DNA from 3 places in the Streptomyces sp. 3214.6 genome. Region 1 is predicted to be linked to each of the others. Evidence: riboswitches for the same ligand, from Rfam matches in the RefSeq annotation. Region 1 holds a riboswitch; each other region holds the start of a gene.
What was found. A riboswitch is a leader RNA that binds a small molecule or an ion and turns the genes downstream of it on or off. The one in region 1 is predicted to bind cobalamin.
Positions count from the first base shown of each region.

Region 1 (5,738 bases):
GCGGCGAAGCAGATCAGGTTGAGGAGGAAGCGGCGGCGGTCGGCCTGGGTCTCCAGGCGGTCCAGCTTCTCGACCTCGTTGATCCACTTGAAGCAGAACTCGGCCTTCTCGCGGATGGAGGGGATGTTCTCCACCGCGTCGAAGGCGGCCGCGCGGTCCTCCGGGTCGGGGAGGTAGGTGTCCAGGAGCGTCAGATAGAACTGGACGTGCACGGCCTCCTCGAACAGCTGCCGCGACAGATACAGCCGCGCCTCGGGGGAGTTGATGTGCTTGTACAGCGTCAGCACCAGGTTGTTCGCCACGATCGAGTCGCCCGTCGCGAAGAACGCGACCAGCCGGCCGATCATGTGCTGCTCGCCCTCGGACAGCTTCGCGAGGTCCGCAACGTCCGAGTGGAGGTCGACCTCCTCCACGGTCCAGGTGTTCTTGATGGCGTCCCGGTATCGCTCGTAGAAGTCCGGGTAGCGCATCGGGCGCAGAGTCAGCTCGAAGCCCGGGTCGAGCAGGTTCGTGTTACGGCTGGTCATTATTGGCAGGCCTCGCAGGACTCGGGGTTTTCCAGGGAGCAGGCGACGGCGTCTTCGGGCGCCGGCTGCTGAACGGGGACGGTGGCCCGGGCGGCGCGGGCGATGCGGGTCGCCGGGCGCGAGCGCAGGTAGTACGTGGTCTTCAGGCCCGACTTCCATGCGTACGCGTACATCGAGGAGAGCTTGCCGATGGTCGGCGTCTCCAGGAACAGGTTCAGGGACTGTGCCTGGTCCAGGTACGGGGTGCGGGCGGCGGCCATGTCGATCAGGCCGCGCTGCGGGATCTCCCACGCCGTGCGGTACAGGGCGCGCACGTCCGCCGGGATCCAGGCGAAGTCCTGCACCGAGCCGTTGGCGTCGCGCAGCGCCTCACGGGTGCGGGCGTCCCAGACGCCGAGCTCCTTGAGGTCGTTCACCAGATACGAGTTGACCTGGAGGAACTCGCCGGACAGCGTCTCGCGCTTGAACAGGTTGGACACCTGCGGCTCGATGCACTCGTACACCCCCGCGATGGAGGCGATGGTGGCGGTGGGCGCGATCGCCAGCAGCAGCGAGTTGCGCATGCCGGTCGCCGCGATCCGCTCGCGCAGCGCCGCCCAGCGCTCCGGCCAGGTGAACTCGACGCCGTAGTGGTCGGGGTGCAGCACACCCCGGGCGGTCCGGGTCTTCTCCCAGGCGGGCAGCGGGCCGCTGCGCTCGGCGAGATCGGCGGACGCCTCGTACGCGGCGAGCATGATGCGCTCGGCGATCCGGGTGGACAGCGCCTTCGCCTCGGCCGAGTCGAAGGGCAGCCGCAGCTTGAAGAAGACGTCCTGCAGACCCATCGCGCCGAGGCCGACCGGCCGCCAGCGGGCGTTGGAGCGGCCCGCCTGCTCGGTCGGGTAGAAGTTGATGTCGACGACCCGGTCGAGGAAGGTGACGGCCGTGCGGACGGTCTCGTCCAGCCGCTCCCAGTCGATGTCCCCGGCCGTGGCGTCGACGAACGCGCCGAGGTTCACCGAGCCCAGGTTGCACACGGCCGTCTCGCCGTCGTCCGTGACCTCCAGGATCTCCGTGCACAGGTTGGAGGAGTGCACGACATGACCCGGCTCGGCCGTCTGGTTGGCGGTGCGGTTGGCGGCGTCCTTGAAGGTCATCCAGCCGTTGCCGGTCTGCGCGAGGGTACGCATCATGCGGCCGTACAGGTCACGGGCCGGGATGGTCTTCTTCGCGAGACCGTCCGCCTCCGCCTTGCGGTAGGCGGCGTCGAACTCCTCGCCCCACAGGTCGACCAGCTCGGGCACGTCGGAGGGGGAGAACAGCGACCACGGCTCGTCGGCGTTGACCCGGCGCATGAACTCGTCCGGGATCCAGTGCGCGAGGTTCAGGTTGTGCGTACGGCGGGCGTCCTCGCCGGTGTTGTCCCGCAGTTCGAGGAACTCCTCGATGTCGGAGTGCCAGGTCTCCAGGTAGACGGCGGCCGCGCCCTTGCGCCGGCCGCCCTGGTTCACGGCGGCGACGGAGGCGTCCAGGGTCTTCAGGAACGGGACGATGCCGTTGGAGTGCCCGTTGGTCCCGCGGATCAGCGAACCGCGGCTGCGGATGCGGGAGTACGACAGTCCGATGCCGCCGGCGTGCTTCGACAGCCGGGCCACCTGGTGATAGCGGTCGTAGATGGAGTCCAGCTCGTCGATCGGGGAGTCGAGGAGGTAGCAGGACGACATCTGGGGGTGCCGCGTACCGGAGTTGAAGAGGGTGGGGGAGGACGGCAGATAGTCGAGCCGGCTCATCAGCCGGTAGAGCGCGGCGACCTCGTCCAGGGAGCGGACGCCCGCTTCTGAATGGGGCACAGTGTCCTCGGCAAGGCCGGAGGCGACGCGCAGCAGGAAATGCTGGGGTGTCTCGACGACCTTGCGGGTGATCGGGTGCCGGAGCAGGTAGCGGCTGTGCAGGGTGCGCAGGCCGAAGTAGCCGAAACGGTCGTCGGCGTCGGCGTCGACCAGCGCGTCGAGGCGGGCCGCGTGGACGCGCACGAACTCGGCGGTACGGTCCGCGATCAGGCCCTCGCGGTGGCCGACGGCGACCGACGTGGTGAACGACGTGACGCCCTGCGAGGCGGCCTCCGCGGCGATGCCGACGGTCAGCAGCCGGGCGGCCAGCTTCGAGTAGGCGGGGTCCTCGGAGATCAGGCCGGCGGCCGCCTCCGTGGCCAGCTCGCGCAGCTCCGCCTCGTCGGCCCGGGCGGACCGGCCGCGCAGGGCCGCGGCGGCGACCCGGCCGGGGTCGGCGTCGGGCAGGTCGGCGGTCAGCTCGGTCAGGGTACGCAGCAACGCGGTACCGGGACCGTCGGTCTCCAGCTCGGTGACTGAAGCCGGTTCGGCTGGCGCGATGGTCACGTGAGGCTCTCCCTCGCTCGGCGGTGGGCCTGGCGGAGGGCAGGGGGCAGCACACGAGCGCACGGGGCGTCGCGTCCACCGGCCCACTCCACGAGGCCCGGACGTCAGGGCACCCGGACCTGATGGGCCGGGCACGCTGTCGGCAGGTCCTCGGACTGACGCTCGTACGCGTATACGCACAAGTACACCGTTGCGGGACAGTTCCGGATTCGCACCGGATTCCCCTGCGGCGACAGCGAGCACGAGCATACATCTTGTGCTCGCCTGTCACGCCACCCCCAGATGTTGTGTCGGGGTGGTTTCAGAGCGTCAACTTACAGGTGAGGAGAGTGAAGTCGCTCAGCTCCGGGACGGGGTTCCAGTCCCGCTCGGGTGTACGGACGGGGCCGAGATGTCATGAGGTTGCCCGGGCCCGGGACGAAGGTGACTCCGCCGCCACGCCCGGGGCTCGTGACTTTCGCGACGCGGCGGCCGAGTTGCGGGGCGTGGCGGGAGTGATTCCATGGAGGTAGGCGTCGTCACCCTCGCAGGTCCTCCGTCCTGAGAATCCCTCTCGGAGGAGAACACACCATGACCAGGGTCGTCCGTCACACGCCCGGTAAGCAACGGCCGCGCAACGCGCCGATGGCGACGCTCGATCTGAGACGCGGCTGTCACCGCGTCAGGGGCGTCCTCCTCGCCCGCTGGCACCGTCTGGCGATGCGCCTGGAGGCCCGCCGCGGCGTCACCCGCCCCAAGAAATGGCGCCGATGGGTCTCCTACGCGAACCTGACCAGGCTCGTCTGGCTGATCGCCGTGCTGGCCATCGTCGCCTGGTGCGCGGAGGGCCTTTACATCGTGGCCTCCGGGCAGTCGACCGGCTTCGAGGACATGCGCCACAGGGGCGGACTCGACGCCGTCATGGGCCTCGTCGGCCCGGTCCTCACCGCCTCCGTCGCCGCCACGCTCTTCCTGTTCTGGTGGTACCGCTGGACCAAACGCCGCTACCTCGCCAAGGCGCGCAAGGATCCCCGCAAGTTGGTGCTCACCGCCGGGCACGACATCGCCGAGATCGTGGGCCGCGAGGAGATCGCCGAGGTTATCGCCCAACGACTCCGCGAACGCGCCACACGCAGGCCCTATCTGCTCGTCGGCGGCGTGGGCGCGGGGAAGACCGCCGTCCTGGTGCGGCTCAGCGAACTGCTGGCGGGGCAGAACGCGGTGCCCGTGCCGATCCGGCTGAGAGACGCGTCCGGCGGGGCAGACCTGAACTTCGAACGCCTGGCCAAGCAGCGCTTCGCCGAGGAGGCGCCGCACGGAGTCCTGGCCCGAGGCAAGAACGACCGGGTCTGGCAGCAACTCCTCGCCGACGACAAGCCGGTCGTCCTGGCCGACGGCCTGGAGGAGGCCCTCCTCGACGAGAACCTTCAGCAGAACCGGGACAGCATCATCCACAAGGCCATCGAGCGCGCCAACGACGAGAAACTGCCCCTGGTCATCGCCTCCCGGCCGCACACTCCGCTGGAGAGCACCGCCGCCGCGATCGTGGAACTGGAACCGCTGAGCGAGGAGGCGGCGCTGCGTTTCGTCCAGGCGCGGGTACCCGATTCGGACGAGCGCCGCGTGGACTGGATCGTGGAGACGGCCGAGGTGACCGAATCGCCCGTCTACCTCCAGATCGCCCGCGAACTGCACTGCCACGGCGCCCTGGACGACCCCAAGCGGCTCAACACCCGCAGCCGGGACCGCAGCACGCTACGGCTGTGGCTGCTGCAACGGTGGAACGAGACCCTCTGCGAGGGGCGGCTGCGCGAGGACGTCGCCCTGAACGAACAGGAGCGCCGCGACACCGTCGAGGTGGTCTCCGCCCTGGCGTGCATCGGGCTGCTCCAGGACAAACTGGAGGTCGGATTCGCCGAACTCCTCGACGAGGACGGCCAACCCGGTCACACCCGACGCGCGCTGCCCCGGGCGCAGCGCCTGTGGAACGGCGCACGGCGCGGGAACCGGTACGGCAAGCGCGCCGGCACCTTCTCCGAGTGGCATCGGGAAAAGATCTGGGACTCGCTCTGCGGGAGCCTCAGCCCCGAGGCGAGCAGGCGCCTGAGCGAGGGCAGCACCGACCAGGCCCAGGCCGTGCTCGCCCACTTCGCGGGCAACGCGAACAAGCTCAACCTGGTGGAGGGGCTCGAGAAGAGGGTCCGTTTCCCGCACAGCATCATCCAGGCCTACTTCGGCTTCCGGGTGCTGCACCACCTGGGGGAACGGGACACGGAACAGCTTGTCGAGCAGGCGCTGCGGCACCCCAGCCGCGAGCTGCTCATCGCCTTGGTGCTGCTGTCCCGTCAGCGGACGGTGGACCTCTCGGACCGGGGCGGCGGGGTCCGGGCCGGGCGGCGCAAGGAGATCGGCGGCCCGGCGCGGCGGCCACGCGGGGGAGGGCGCATCAGGGCCCAACGGCGCCATCCCCTGGCCTGGCGGCTCTGCTCGGCCGCACAGCACCGTACGGACGATCCGAAGGCCCTCGATCTCTTCGCGGCGGCCCTGGAAGTCGAGAGCGCGGAGGGGGACCCGGCCCTGCTGGGTGACATCGTCGCCGCCGTATGCGACCACTGGCCCCGCTTCAAGGGGGACCGGCGCACCCTGGAGGACGCGAAGCTGCGGCTGCTCAAACAGATCGGCGCGGCGCTTCGGGCGATGCCCGAGGAGAGCGACACGACGCAGATGTACTGGCAGTTCTACCTGATGGGCATCAAGGAGCCCGTCTACTCGATACGCCTGGCCGCCGCCCAGGAATTCGGTTCCGGAGGCAATGCGGCGTTCGCGGTGATCCGCGAACGGGTCGGCCTGCACGTCG
Region 1 covers NZ_LT670819.1:3,342,655-3,348,392, reverse strand. Annotated here, with positions in the region: gene B5557_RS14895 (ribonucleotide-diphosphate reductase subunit beta) at 1-527, opposite strand, end outside; gene B5557_RS14890 (ribonucleoside-diphosphate reductase subunit alpha) at 527-2,902, opposite strand; cobalamin riboswitch at 3,027-3,151, opposite strand; partial or broken gene B5557_RS45110 (GNAT family N-acetyltransferase) at 3,204-3,293, opposite strand; gene B5557_RS14885 (hypothetical protein) at 3,473-5,738, shown strand, end outside.

Region 2 (5,738 bases), 4.3 Mb from region 1:
CGTTCACAGCTGAGGGGGCGGCGGCCAGGGGTCGCGGGCGGACGAGTCGAAGCCTGGAGTCGCGCGGGATACGGGACGTCACGGGTGCAGTCTTCCGGTTGACGGTCCGAAAACCCAAACGGAATGTCACGGCGGGCTACGGGACTGGCCAACGCACGGGGTTCCGCGAAGGGTGGGAAGACGTGTTCAGGCCAGTGGTACGGGCTTAAACGGAACGGTCGCGACCGGTACGGGCGGCTCTGCCACAGGCTCACATGAGGGGGGTGAGGAAGCGGCGCAGGGCCTCCTCGTAGGCCGCGGGGTCGACATTCCACATGGCGCCGTGCGGGGCCTGCGGGACGGTGTGCAGGGCCACGAGGTCGGGCCGGCGCGCGGCGAGGCGGCGAGAGGCTCCCCAGGGCGCGACGGTGTCGTCGGGACCGTGCAGGATCAGGGTCGGGACCGTCAGCCGGGCCGGGTCGGCGGCCGCGTCGCCGTCGCCGGGACCGCCGTGCGGACCGGTGCGGCCCTCGGCGGCGCGGACGGCGAGCGGCAGCAGCGGGCCGGGGGTGTGCCGGGCAGCGGCGAGGGCGCGCAGGGTCGTCCGCCAGTCCAGGACCGGGGAGTCCAGCACGAGCCCCGAGACGAGGTCGCGCAGCCCCGAGTCGGCGGCGGCGCGCAGGGCCATGGTGGCGCCGGTGGACCAGCCGAGCAGGACGACGCGTTCGGCGCCGTAGCGCACGGCGTACCGCATCGCCGCGTCCAGGTCGCGCCACTCGGTCGCGCCGAGGTGGTTCAGCCTGTCCGGGGAGCGGGGTGCCCCGAGGTCGCCGCGGTAGGCGAGGGCGAGCACGGGGAAGCGGCGGCGGTGCAGGAAACCCATGATGTTCAGGGCGTGTTCCCGGGTGGTGCCCAGGCCGTGCACGGCGATCACCCAGGTGCGCCGGGCGCCGGGGACGAACCAGGCGGGCAGGCTTCCCAGTTCGCCGGGGACGTCGATGTCGGCGTGGTCGAGGCCGAGGGCGCTGCCGGGGTCGCCGACGTACAGATTCGGGGTGAGCCAGACCGCGTCGCCGGGGTTCAGCGTGCCGTGGGTGACGCGTTCCAGGCGGCGTACGACGGTGTCGGCGGAGTGCGCGGCGGTGGGCAGGACGGCGCCGACGACCGCGTGGGAGCCGTTGCCGGAGAGGCCGTGGGTGCCGGGGCGCAGGGCGGCCAGGTCGCGGGTGAGGGTGATCTGGCCGGCGGCCGTGCGGTGCACCGTGAGCCGGGGTTCGGTGGGCAGGGGCCGGCCGGGCGGCGCCTTCAGCGCGGCGTCGCTGGCGAACCGGCCGACGGCGACACTGGCGGCGCCGGCGGCCAGGGCTGCGGTGACGGCGGCGGCCGTCGCTTTGACAGTGCGCACCCGTCCAGTGTCCTGGCCATCGTCGCGACCGGCCAGTGGAGCTCATCACCGACGGGACGGAGGCCGCTGCCCGTACGCCCGCAGCCGCTCCCCCGCCTCCGCGACCTGTTCCTCCGTCAGGAGGGTGGGACTGCGGCCGGGCAGCGACGAGGCCGTCAGCCACAGCCGGCACATCCACTCCAGCTGGGCCGTGCGGTCGTAGGCCTGGTCGAGGGTGCTGCCGTAGGTGAGGGTGCCGTGGTTCTGCAGGAGGCAGCCGGTGCGGTCGGCGAGGGCCGCGAGCATGTTGGCGGCCAACGCCTCGGTGCCGTAGGTCGCATAGGGGGCGACCCGGACGGCGCCGCCGAGCGCGCCCGCCATGTAGTGGACGAGGGGAAGCTCGCCGACGAGGGTGGAGACGGCCGTGGCGTGCACGGCGTGGGTGTGGACGACCGCACCGGCGTCGGTGGCCCGGTAGACGGCGAGGTGCATGGGCAGCTCGCTCGTCGGGACCAGGGCGCCGAGCACCTGCCGGCCGGTGAGGTCGACGCCCGTGACGTCGTCCGGGGTGAGCCGGTCGTAGGGCACGCCCGACGGGGTGACCAGCACGGTGTCGCCGACGCGCACGGAGACGTTGCCGGAGGTGCCGACGACCAGGCCGTCGCTCACCGTGCGGCGGGCCGTCGTCACGAGCGCCTCCCAGGCCCGCGCCTGGGCCGCACTCCACATGCCGCCCCGCGCGTCCCGGGACCCCCGCCCGTCGCGCCGCTGCTCAGCCATGCCCCGATCCTGCCGGGTGACCAGAATCTCTTCAACGGCTGCGCGACCCGGCCGGAGCGGCTCGCGGGCGGCGAGCAGCCGTACGGACCGCACAGTCACCCCGACATCGGACACCCTGAAGCCCCCCTCAGTTCATCTTCCGTTCACTCAGGTTTCCTACGGTCAACCGACCGATGACTTCGAACGATTGCCTGGGTAAATGGAAAACTTCTCGCTGATCCTCGCGATTGTGGTGGTAACCGCACTCGCGTTTGATTTCACGAACGGTTTTCATGACACCGCCAACGCGATGGCCACGACCATCTCGACCGGTGCACTCAAGCCCAAGGTCGCGGTGGCCATGTCCGCCGCGCTCAACCTGGTGGGCGCTTTCCTCTCCGTGGAGGTCGCCAACACGATCTCCAAGGGTCTCGTCGACGAGACCGGCATCCGTCCCGAGGTCATCTTCGCCGCGTTGGTCGGCGCGATCCTCTGGAACCTGCTGACCTGGCTGGTGGGCCTGCCCTCCAGCTCCTCCCACGCCCTCATGGGCGGTCTGATCGGCGCCACCATCGCCTCGGCCGGCTTCGACGCGGTGCACGGCGACGCGCTGGTCACCAAGGTCCTCATCCCGGCGATCGCGGCGCCCATCGTCGCGGGCGTCGCCGCGATGCTCGCGACCCGCCTCTCCTACACCCTCGGCAAGAAGGCCGACGGCAAGGCCGCCGAGAAGGGCTACCGGGCCGGCCAGATCGCCTCGGCCGGCCTGGTCTCCCTCGCCCACGGCACCAACGACGCGCAGAAGACGATGGGCATCATCACCCTCGCCCTGGTCGCCGGCGGCGCCGTGGCCCCCGACTCCGACCCGCCGGTCTGGGTCATCCTCTCCGCCGGCCTGGCCATCGCGCTCGGCACCTACCTCGGCGGCTGGCGCATCATCCGCACCATGGGCAAGGGCCTGACCGACCTTCAGCCGCAGCAGGGCTTCGCCGCCCAGACCAGCGCGGCCACGGTCATCCTGGCCTCCTCCCACCTCGGCTTCTCCCTCTCCACCACCCACTCGGTCTCCGGCGCGGTGATGGGCGCGGGCCTGGGCCGCAAGGGCGGCGTGGTCCGCTGGTCGACGGCGACCCGCATGTTCGTGGCGTGGGGCCTGACGCTGCCGGCGGCGGCGCTGGTGGGCGCGCTGGCCGAGTCGGTCACGGACCTCGGCGACTGGGGCACGGCGGTCGTGGCCGTCTTCCTGGTGGCCTCCAGCGCGGCGATCTGGAAGATCTCGCGACGTGAGGTCGTCGACGCGTCCAACGTCAACGAGCCCGAGGAATCCCCGGGCGTGATCACCACGGCGATCGCGGCGGTGACCCCGCCCCCGACGGGCACGGTGACCGAGGACCTGACGGCCACGATCCCGTCCCCGGCGACCGCGATCGCGCCCACCGAGCCCGCCGCTCCCCCGGCCGCGGCCGTCTGAGCCCGCGCACCCGGTACGAAGGAAGAGAACCAGCATGAAGATCGACTGGACAGCCCTGGGCTCCGTCTTCGGTGTCAGCCTCGCGGTCACCGTGGGCCTCGTCACCCTGTTCACCCTGGGCATCATGGGCCTGTCCCGCCAGGAACGCGCCACGGCAGAGGGCGGGTCGGCCACTCTCGCGGTGACGGGCGCGTACGCCTGCTTCGCGGCGTGCGCGGCGGCGGTGGCCTACGGGATCTCCCTGATCGTGGCCTGAGCCGTACAGGTTTCTCACCCGGCCCTGCCTGCGGTCGCCCTCTCGGGCGGCCGCAGGCAGGGCCGAGTCATGCTCCGCGCGCCGTGGGACCAGGCCGATGTGGGGTTCTGCACACTCTCCCCGCGCAGGTCAACAGCAAGTTGACGGCCCTTCCGGGCCCGTGGTGGACTGCCCGAGCCATGTACGGCGGCAGAAGAGGAAGCCGGTGCGAATCCGGCGCGGTCCCGCCACTGTCACCGGGGTAGTAAGCCCCGGGAGCCAGGAACTCTCGCCGCCGGTCTCGTCGAACCAGGGCGTGGACACCCTGAGTGAGGACATATCGCCATGCCCGCTTGGCCGTTGAGGCACAGCACCAGGTCGCTGCCCGACCCCACGGCCGGCTGAGCCCGTGCAGGCCGATCGCGTTCACGCGTACGGCGCCGCCGCCGGCCTCCTCGGTGACCTGCTCCTCGGCGATCCCCGCCGGGGGCATCCGGTCGCCGTGTTCGGGCGGGCGGCCGCAGCCGTGGAGCGGGTGCTCTGGCGCGACCACCGCGGCTGGGGGGCCGTCCACACCGTCGTCTGCGCCGGTGGGGCCGTGACCCTGGGAGCCGTCGCCCGCAAGGCCGTACGTCCCTCTTCGGCCGCTTCTCTCGGCCTCACCGCCGCCGCCACCTGGGCGGTGGTCGGCGGGACCTCTCTCGTCCGGGAGGCCCGCGCCATCGGTCGGGCCCTCGAAGCGGGGGACGTCGAGGCCGCCCGGGAACGGCTGCCGCATCTGTGCGGGCGGGATCCGCAGGCGCTGGACGCGGACGGGTTGGCCCGGGCCGTCGTGGAGTCCGTCGCCGAGAACACCTCCGACGCCGTCGTGGGGGCGCTCGTGTGGGGGGCCGTCGGCGGGGTGCCGGGGCTGCTCGGGTTCCGGGCCGTCAACACACTCGACGCCATGGTCGGGCACAGGTCGGCCCGGTACCGGCGGTTCGGGTGGGCCTCCGCGCGGCTCGACGACCTCGCCGGGTGGCCGGGGGCGCGGCTGACCGCCGTACTGGCCGCCGTCGCGGGGGATGATCCGCGGGCCGCGCTGCGGGCCTGGCGGGCGGACGCCGGCCGGCATCCCAGCCCCAACGCCGGGCCCGTCGAGGCCTCCTTCGCGGGCGCGCTCGGCGTGCGGCTGGGCGGGACGCTGTCGTACGGCGGCCGGGTCGAGCACCGGCCGGTCCTGAACGGGGCGGCCGGGCGGCCCGTCGTCGCCCACGACATCGAACGCGCCGCACGGCTCTCGCGCCGCGTCGGCCTGCTGGCGCTCGGCGTCACCGTCGCCGCGCGCGCCATCGTCACGACAGGGAAGGGGCGGACGAAATGAGCGGGGGACTCCTCGTCGCGGGCACCACCTCCGACGCCGGCAAGAGCGTCGTCACGGCCGGGATCTGCCGGTGGCTGGTGCGGCAGGGCGTCAAGGTCGCGCCGTTCAAGGCGCAGAACATGTCCCTCAACTCGTTCGTGACGCGTGAGGGCGCCGAGATCGGGCGGGCGCAGGCCATGCAGGCGCAGGCGTGCCGGGTCGAGCCGACCGCCCTGATGAATCCCGTGCTGCTCAAGCCCGGCGGCGAGCAGAGCAGTCAGGTCGTGCTGCTCGGGAAGCCCGTCGGGGAGCTCAGCGCGCGTGGCTATCACGGGGGGCGGCAGCAGGAACTCCTGGGAACCGTTCTCGACTGTCTCGCCGAGTTGCGGGGCACGTATGACGCGGTGATCTGTGAGGGGGCCGGCTCTCCTGCCGAGATCAATCTTCGGCGGACCGACATCGTGAACATGGGGATCGCCCGCAACGCCGGGCTCCCGGTCCTCGTCGTCGGCGACATCGACCGGGGCGGGGTCTTCGCCTCCTTCTTCGGGACCGTCGCGCTGCTCTC
Region 2 covers NZ_LT670819.1:7,644,410-7,650,147, reverse strand. Annotated here, with positions in the region: gene B5557_RS34605 (hypothetical protein) at 1-82, opposite strand, end outside; gene B5557_RS34600 (alpha/beta hydrolase) at 251-1,384, opposite strand; gene B5557_RS34595 (class II aldolase/adducin family protein) at 1,430-2,143, opposite strand; gene B5557_RS34590 (inorganic phosphate transporter) at 2,343-3,593, shown strand; gene B5557_RS34585 (hypothetical protein) at 3,628-3,849, shown strand; cobalamin riboswitch at 3,997-4,136, shown strand; gene B5557_RS34580 (cobalamin biosynthesis protein) at 4,238-5,191, shown strand; gene B5557_RS34575 (cobyric acid synthase) at 5,188-5,738, shown strand, end outside.
Region 2: it holds a riboswitch for cobalamin, as region 1 does, so the genes downstream of both, B5557_RS34580 (cobalamin biosynthesis protein) here and B5557_RS14890 (ribonucleoside-diphosphate reductase subunit alpha) in region 1, are expected to answer to the same signal.

Region 3 (5,738 bases), 1.1 Mb from region 1:
CCCTGACCCGGGTCTACCGCAAGCTGGGGATCCGTTCCCGGGTGGACATCGTCCGACTGGCGGCAGGGCGTCACGCGAAGTGAGGAATCCGCGGGTCAACCGCCCCTGAGGGGCTATCTACCCTTAGTGGGTTTCTCCTGGGTGTCCGCCCCGCGCGGCGGGTTCCCTCAAGCGGCCCCATCGGCGGCGACTGTGGGTTCCCTGGGCGACCGAGGGTTTTCCCTGCCCCAACTCCCCTAGGGGGTTCCCTCATTGGGACGAGCGGGTTCCGGGTCCTAGCGTAAGGGACGTGCCGCTCGCCCGGGCACACGGGGGTCGGTCCCGCGACCCCCGTGCTCACCCCCACACCCGCGCGACCCCCCACCGGCCATCTCCACCGAGGAGTTCCATGTTCGGGCTCAACCGCGCCAAGAAGACCGCCGCCGTCCTCGCAGCGACCGCTGCCGCGGCAGCGACCGCACTGCTCAGCGCCCCCACCGCTGTCGCAGCGCCCCAGCCGATCGTCGGCGGCACGACGACCACGACCACGACGTACCCGTTCATGATGCAGATCACGGACGCCTCGCAGAACCAGTTCTGCGGCGGCACCCTCGTCTCGGCGACCAAGGTGGTCACGGCCGCCCACTGTATGGTCGGCGAGACCACGAGCAGCGTGCGCGTCGTCGGTGGGCGCACGTACCTCAACGGCACGAACGGCACTGCCAGCCGGGTGAGCAAGATCTGGATCAACCCGGACTACACGGACGCCACCAACGGCGACGACGTGGCCGTCCTGACCCTGTCGACGGCGATGCCGTACACCACGGCGTCGTATGTCTCCTCGTCCCAGACCGGCGTGTACGCGGCCGGCACCACGGCCCGCATCATCGGCTGGGGCACCACCTCGGAGAACGGCAGCTCCTCCAACCAGCTGCGGACCGCGACCGTCCCGATCGTGTCCGACACCAGCTGTGCGAGCTCCTACGGTTCGGACTACGTCAAGTCCGACATGGTTTGCGCCGGATACACCTCCGGCGGCACAGACACCTGCCAGGGCGACAGCGGCGGTCCCCTGCTCATCGGGGGCGTCCTGGCAGGGATCACTTCTTGGGGCGAGGGCTGCGCGGAGGCCGGTTACCCGGGTGTGTACACCCGGCTGACCACCTTCTCCAGCCTGGTGACGGCGCAGGTCAACTCGTAGTCACCGGGTTGCCCCCAAGAACCTCCTGAGTACTCCTCAGGGAAAGACCGGGGGGCGCTGCGAGCCTCCACGAGCGGCCCGCAGCGCCCCCTATCCAAGCCCTCACCTCTCACCGGTGGGGGCTTCGGCCTGTTCGGGGTCGTCCCCGACCGGGACGTCCCCCTTCGCGTCAGGGGCGTACGACGGTGGCGAACCGGATGTCGTGCGGCCCGCCCGGGTGCATCGCGGACAGCATCCGCTCGCCCTCTTCTGTCACCTCGTCCCGCTGGGTCTTGGTGAGCCGGCCGAAGGGCTCGATGACGAGCGCGTCCTGCTCCAGTTTCCACAGGCCCGCCAGGAAGCCGTCGACGAGGAGCGTGCAGTAGGCCTGGTTGCCCTGCCAGCTGCGGCCCCAGTACTCGGGCGGGACGACTCGGGTGCGGTCGGCGTGGGAGAGGAGGAGGTTGTCGAACTCGGGGAGGAAGCGCGGCGGGGCCGGGACCTGGGGGTCCGGGCGGGGGGCGTCGGGGAGGTCGAAGAGTTCCACGCCGTGCTCGTCGCGGAAGGTGAGCAGGTGGGGGCGGAGGCGTTCGAAGGGCTCTCGCAGTCGGGTCAGACCGGCCCAGGTCTGCATGTCCTTGACGGAGGCCGGGCCGAAGGCGGCCAGGTAGCGCAGGACGACGGCGTCCGGCGTGGGGGTCGGTGCGGCGAGCCGGCCGAGCCAGTGTTCGGCGGTGGTCAGCGCGACCTGCCCGCTCCTGTCCCACAGCCCGCGCGGGGTGACCTGGACGAGGGGCAGCCGGCACCGGGCGGCGACGGCGAGGGACTGGGGGTCGGCGTCCGGCCACTCCACGGAGAGGGCTTCGCGCAGTTGCTTCATGGTGCGCGGTTCGGTCTCGACGAGGTCGCGGGCGAGGACGGCGAGCCGGTCGAGGTCGACGCCGGCCAGGCCCTTGCGGAAGTACGTCAGCTCACGGTCGCGGGCAGGCTGGACGAACGGCCGCAGGGTCAGACAGTCATCGGCGGTGTGGGCGTGGATGGTGGAGCGCATGCTGACGATGCGGACGACCTCGCGGCCGGCCATCGGCGTCGACAGCTTCTCCGGGACGAAGCCGTCGAGGCGGGCCGCGAGCGCGTAGTACGGCGGCTTGACGTTCTGCGCCTGAAGTCCGAGCAGGTGTTCGATGGCGGCCCCGGCCGACAGCGACGAGGGACGCAGCAACAGCTGTCGGTCGAGGGTGGCGCGGTTGAGGGCGCGGGCGCCGAGCACGGGGGCCGCCGGGGACGTCGTCTTCGTCATGCAGGGCAAGTTAACGGGGAATGAGGACAGTTGCTGTCCTCAAGGCACCCGAGCCGGGTCGCGCTGGGGATGTCCCCCTGCCGGTCCTGGGGTGTGCCGGATCGTGCCCTCGTCGGCGGCGAAACTATCGTGCGCTCATGACGTCCAATCCGCGAAAGCACCTCACCATGGCACTCGGGGTCGCCGTGCTGCTCGCCGCCGAGGTGACCACCGCCGTCGCCCAGCCCGCCGGCCCCTCCCCCGCCCAGCAGTTGGGCGTCACCGGCGACGGCAGCCGAAGCGCCGTGGTCTCCATGTCCGAGGCACGCGGCGACGCGAGGTGAGTCGGCCGACGCAGGGCACGCTGCATCACATCGAGCTGTGGGTGCCGGACCTCGACCGCGCCGTCACGTCGTTCGGCTGGCTGCTGGAGGCGTTGGGGCACACCCTCTTCCAGAGCTGGAGCGGTGGGCGCAGTTGGCGGCTCGGGGCGACCTATCTGGTCATCGAGCAGTCCCCGGCCCTCACCGCCGAACAGCACGACCGGTGCCGCCCGGGGCTGAACCATCTGGCGTTCCACGTCGACGACATCGCCGTGGTCGAGAGGCTGGCTGCCGAGGCCGCGCAGCACGGCTGGCGCCTGATGTTCCCCGAGCGGCACCCCTACGCCGGCGGCCGACAGCACTGCGCCGCCTACCTGGAGAACGAGGACGGGTTCGAGGTCGAACTCGTCGCGAGTCCAGGACGTGCTGCCGGGGGGCTGTGGTAGCTTGCCGAGGCCAGTCGTACCCATGTGCGTATCCGTACGTGCGCGGGTCAGGGAATCCGGTGCGACTCCGGAGCTGACGCGCAGCGGTAAGGGCGACGGGCGGGGCACTGGCCACTGGAGCGTGATCGCGGTCCGGGAAGGCGCCTCGTCCGGGTGACCCCGAGTCCGAAGACCTGCTGGCGGCCCCCGACGCCGGAAGACCGCCGGGGGAGCACCGTACGACCGGGCTTCGCGCCAGAGCCCTCGACGCCGAAGGAAGTTCCGTGCCGTTCGCACGCCCCGTCCGTCCTGCCGTCCTCCTCCTGTCAGCCGCCCTGCTGCTGACCGGCTGCGGCGGCTCCCCCGCCCCGTCGGGCTCGTCCGACTCGGCGGGATCGGCGTCGGCCGGCTCCGCCGGCCGTCCGGTCACGCTCGACAACTGCGGTCAGCGGGTCCACGTGGACGGTCCTCCGCGGCGGGCGGTCTCCCTCAACCAGGGCACGACCGAGATCATGCTCTCGCTCGGGCTGGCCGACCGTATGGCGGGCACCGCCACCTGGACCGACCCGGTGGCGAAGGGGCTGGAGAAAGCCAACGCGACGGTGCAGCGGCTGGCCGACAACGCCCCCTCGTTCGAGTCGGTCCTGGACACCGAACCCGACTTCGTCACCGCGTCGTTCGCCTCCACTCTCGGTGAGGGCGGCGTCGCCACCCGCGAGCAGTTCGCGAAGGTGGGCGTGCCCACGTACCTCTCCCCCTCCGACTGCGTCGGCAAGGACAACGCCGGCGACGGCGACGGCTCGCGCACCGAGCCGCTGACCATGGACGCGGTCTACGGCGAAGTCACCGACCTGGCCAGGATCTTCGGTGTCGAGGAGCGCGGCACGAAACTGGTCGCAGCTCTGAAGTCCCGTGTGGAGAAGGCCACTTCGGGGCTCCATGCGCAGAACGTCAGCCTCCTGTACTGGTTCGCCGACTCCCGGTCCCCGTATCTGGCGGGCTGCTGCGGCGCGCCCGGCGTCATCACCCGTGAACTCGGCGCGAGGAACGCCTTCGACGACACCCACGAGGAGTGGCCTCAGGTCAACTGGGAGACGGTCGCCGACCGGGACCCCGACGTCCTCGTCATCGGCGATCTGAGCCGCAGGCAGCAGACGGCCGAGACCGCCGCGAAGAAGATCGCGTTCCTGGAGTCCGACCCGGTCACGAAGAACATGACCGCCGTGAAGAAGAAGCGGTACGTGCTGCTGCCCGGGCAGGCCATGAACCCGACGGTCCGGACCGTCGAGGGCGTGGAGAAGGTGGCGGCTGCGCTGCGCGCGTACGGCTTCGGGGGATGAGCGACGTCCTGTCGGCGGCAACCCCGGCCGCGGTCCGCGGGCTGCGTCGCGTGGCGCTGTGGACGGCCGGCCTCGCACTGCTGTGCGGGTCGGTCGCGGTGGCGATCACCATCGGCCCGGCCGACATCGCGGTCGGTGACGTGTGGGCGACGGTGGCGGCCCATCTCGGCTGGGGGCAGGCGGAGTTGACGCCGATCCGGGACGGGATCGTGTGGAATCTGCGGCTGCCGCGGACACTGCTGGCCGCCGTGTGCGGAGCCGGCCTCGCCGTGTGCGGCGCGGTGATGCAGTCCCTGCTGCGCAATCCGCTCGCCGACCCCTTCGTCCTCGGCGTGTCGTCCGGGGCCTCGACCGGCGCGGTCGCGGTCGTCGTACTCGGCGTGGGCGGCGGTGTCCTGTCGGTCTCCGGGGGCGCGTTCCTGGGCGCGGCGCTCTCGTTCGCGCTGGTGCTGCTGCTCAGTCACACCCTCGGCGGCACCACGGACCGGGTGGTCCTCGCCGGCGTGGCCGCCATGCAGTTGTTCTCCGCGCTCACCTCGTTCATCGTGATGACGGCCGCCGACGCGGAGACCACGCGCGGGGTGCTGTTCTGGCTGCTCGGCTCGCTCGGCGGGGCCGGCTGGAACGATGTGGGCGTGGGTCTGGCGGCGCTGGTGGTGACGCTTCTGGTGTGCGCCGGGTACGCCACGACACTGGACGCGTTCGCGTTCGGGCAGGACGCCGCCGCGTCCCTGGGCGTGCATGTGGCACGCACCCGGCTGGTCCTGCTGTGCACCACCGCCCTGCTGACGGCCACCCTGGTCAGCTCGGCGGGGGCGATCGGCTTCGTCGGCCTGGTCCTCCCGCACGCCGCCCGCGCGTTGACCGGCCCCGGGCACACCCGGCTGCTGCCGGCCACCGCGCTGGCCGGGGCGGTGTTCCTGGTGTGGGTGGACACGCTCGCCCGCACCGCCCTGGACCCGCAGGAGGTGCCGGTGGGCGTGGTGACCTCGCTGATCGGCGTCCCGGCGTTCGTCCTCGTGCTGTACCGGACCAGGAGTACACGATGACGAGCACCGCGGACGGCGGCGGCGAGGGACTCGGCGACGGCAGCGGGCTGCGCGCCGAGCGGATCACGCGCACGGCCGGCGACGCCCTCGTCCTGGACGGCGTCAGCATCGCCCCCCGCCCCGCAACCGTCACCGGTCTGCTCGGCCCGAACGGCTCCGGCAA
Region 3 covers NZ_LT670819.1:2,214,087-2,219,824, forward strand. Annotated here, with positions in the region: gene B5557_RS09885 (helix-turn-helix transcriptional regulator) at 1-83, shown strand, start outside; gene B5557_RS09895 (S1 family peptidase) at 389-1,180, shown strand; gene B5557_RS09900 (winged helix DNA-binding domain-containing protein) at 1,350-2,459, opposite strand; gene B5557_RS09905 (hypothetical protein) at 2,597-2,782, shown strand; gene B5557_RS09910 (VOC family protein) at 2,779-3,207, shown strand; cobalamin riboswitch at 3,232-3,384, shown strand; gene B5557_RS09915 (ABC transporter substrate-binding protein) at 3,471-4,526, shown strand; gene B5557_RS09920 (FecCD family ABC transporter permease) at 4,523-5,575, shown strand; gene B5557_RS09925 (ABC transporter ATP-binding protein) at 5,572-5,738, shown strand, end outside.
Region 3: it holds a riboswitch for cobalamin, as region 1 does, so the genes downstream of both, B5557_RS09915 (ABC transporter substrate-binding protein) here and B5557_RS14890 (ribonucleoside-diphosphate reductase subunit alpha) in region 1, are expected to answer to the same signal.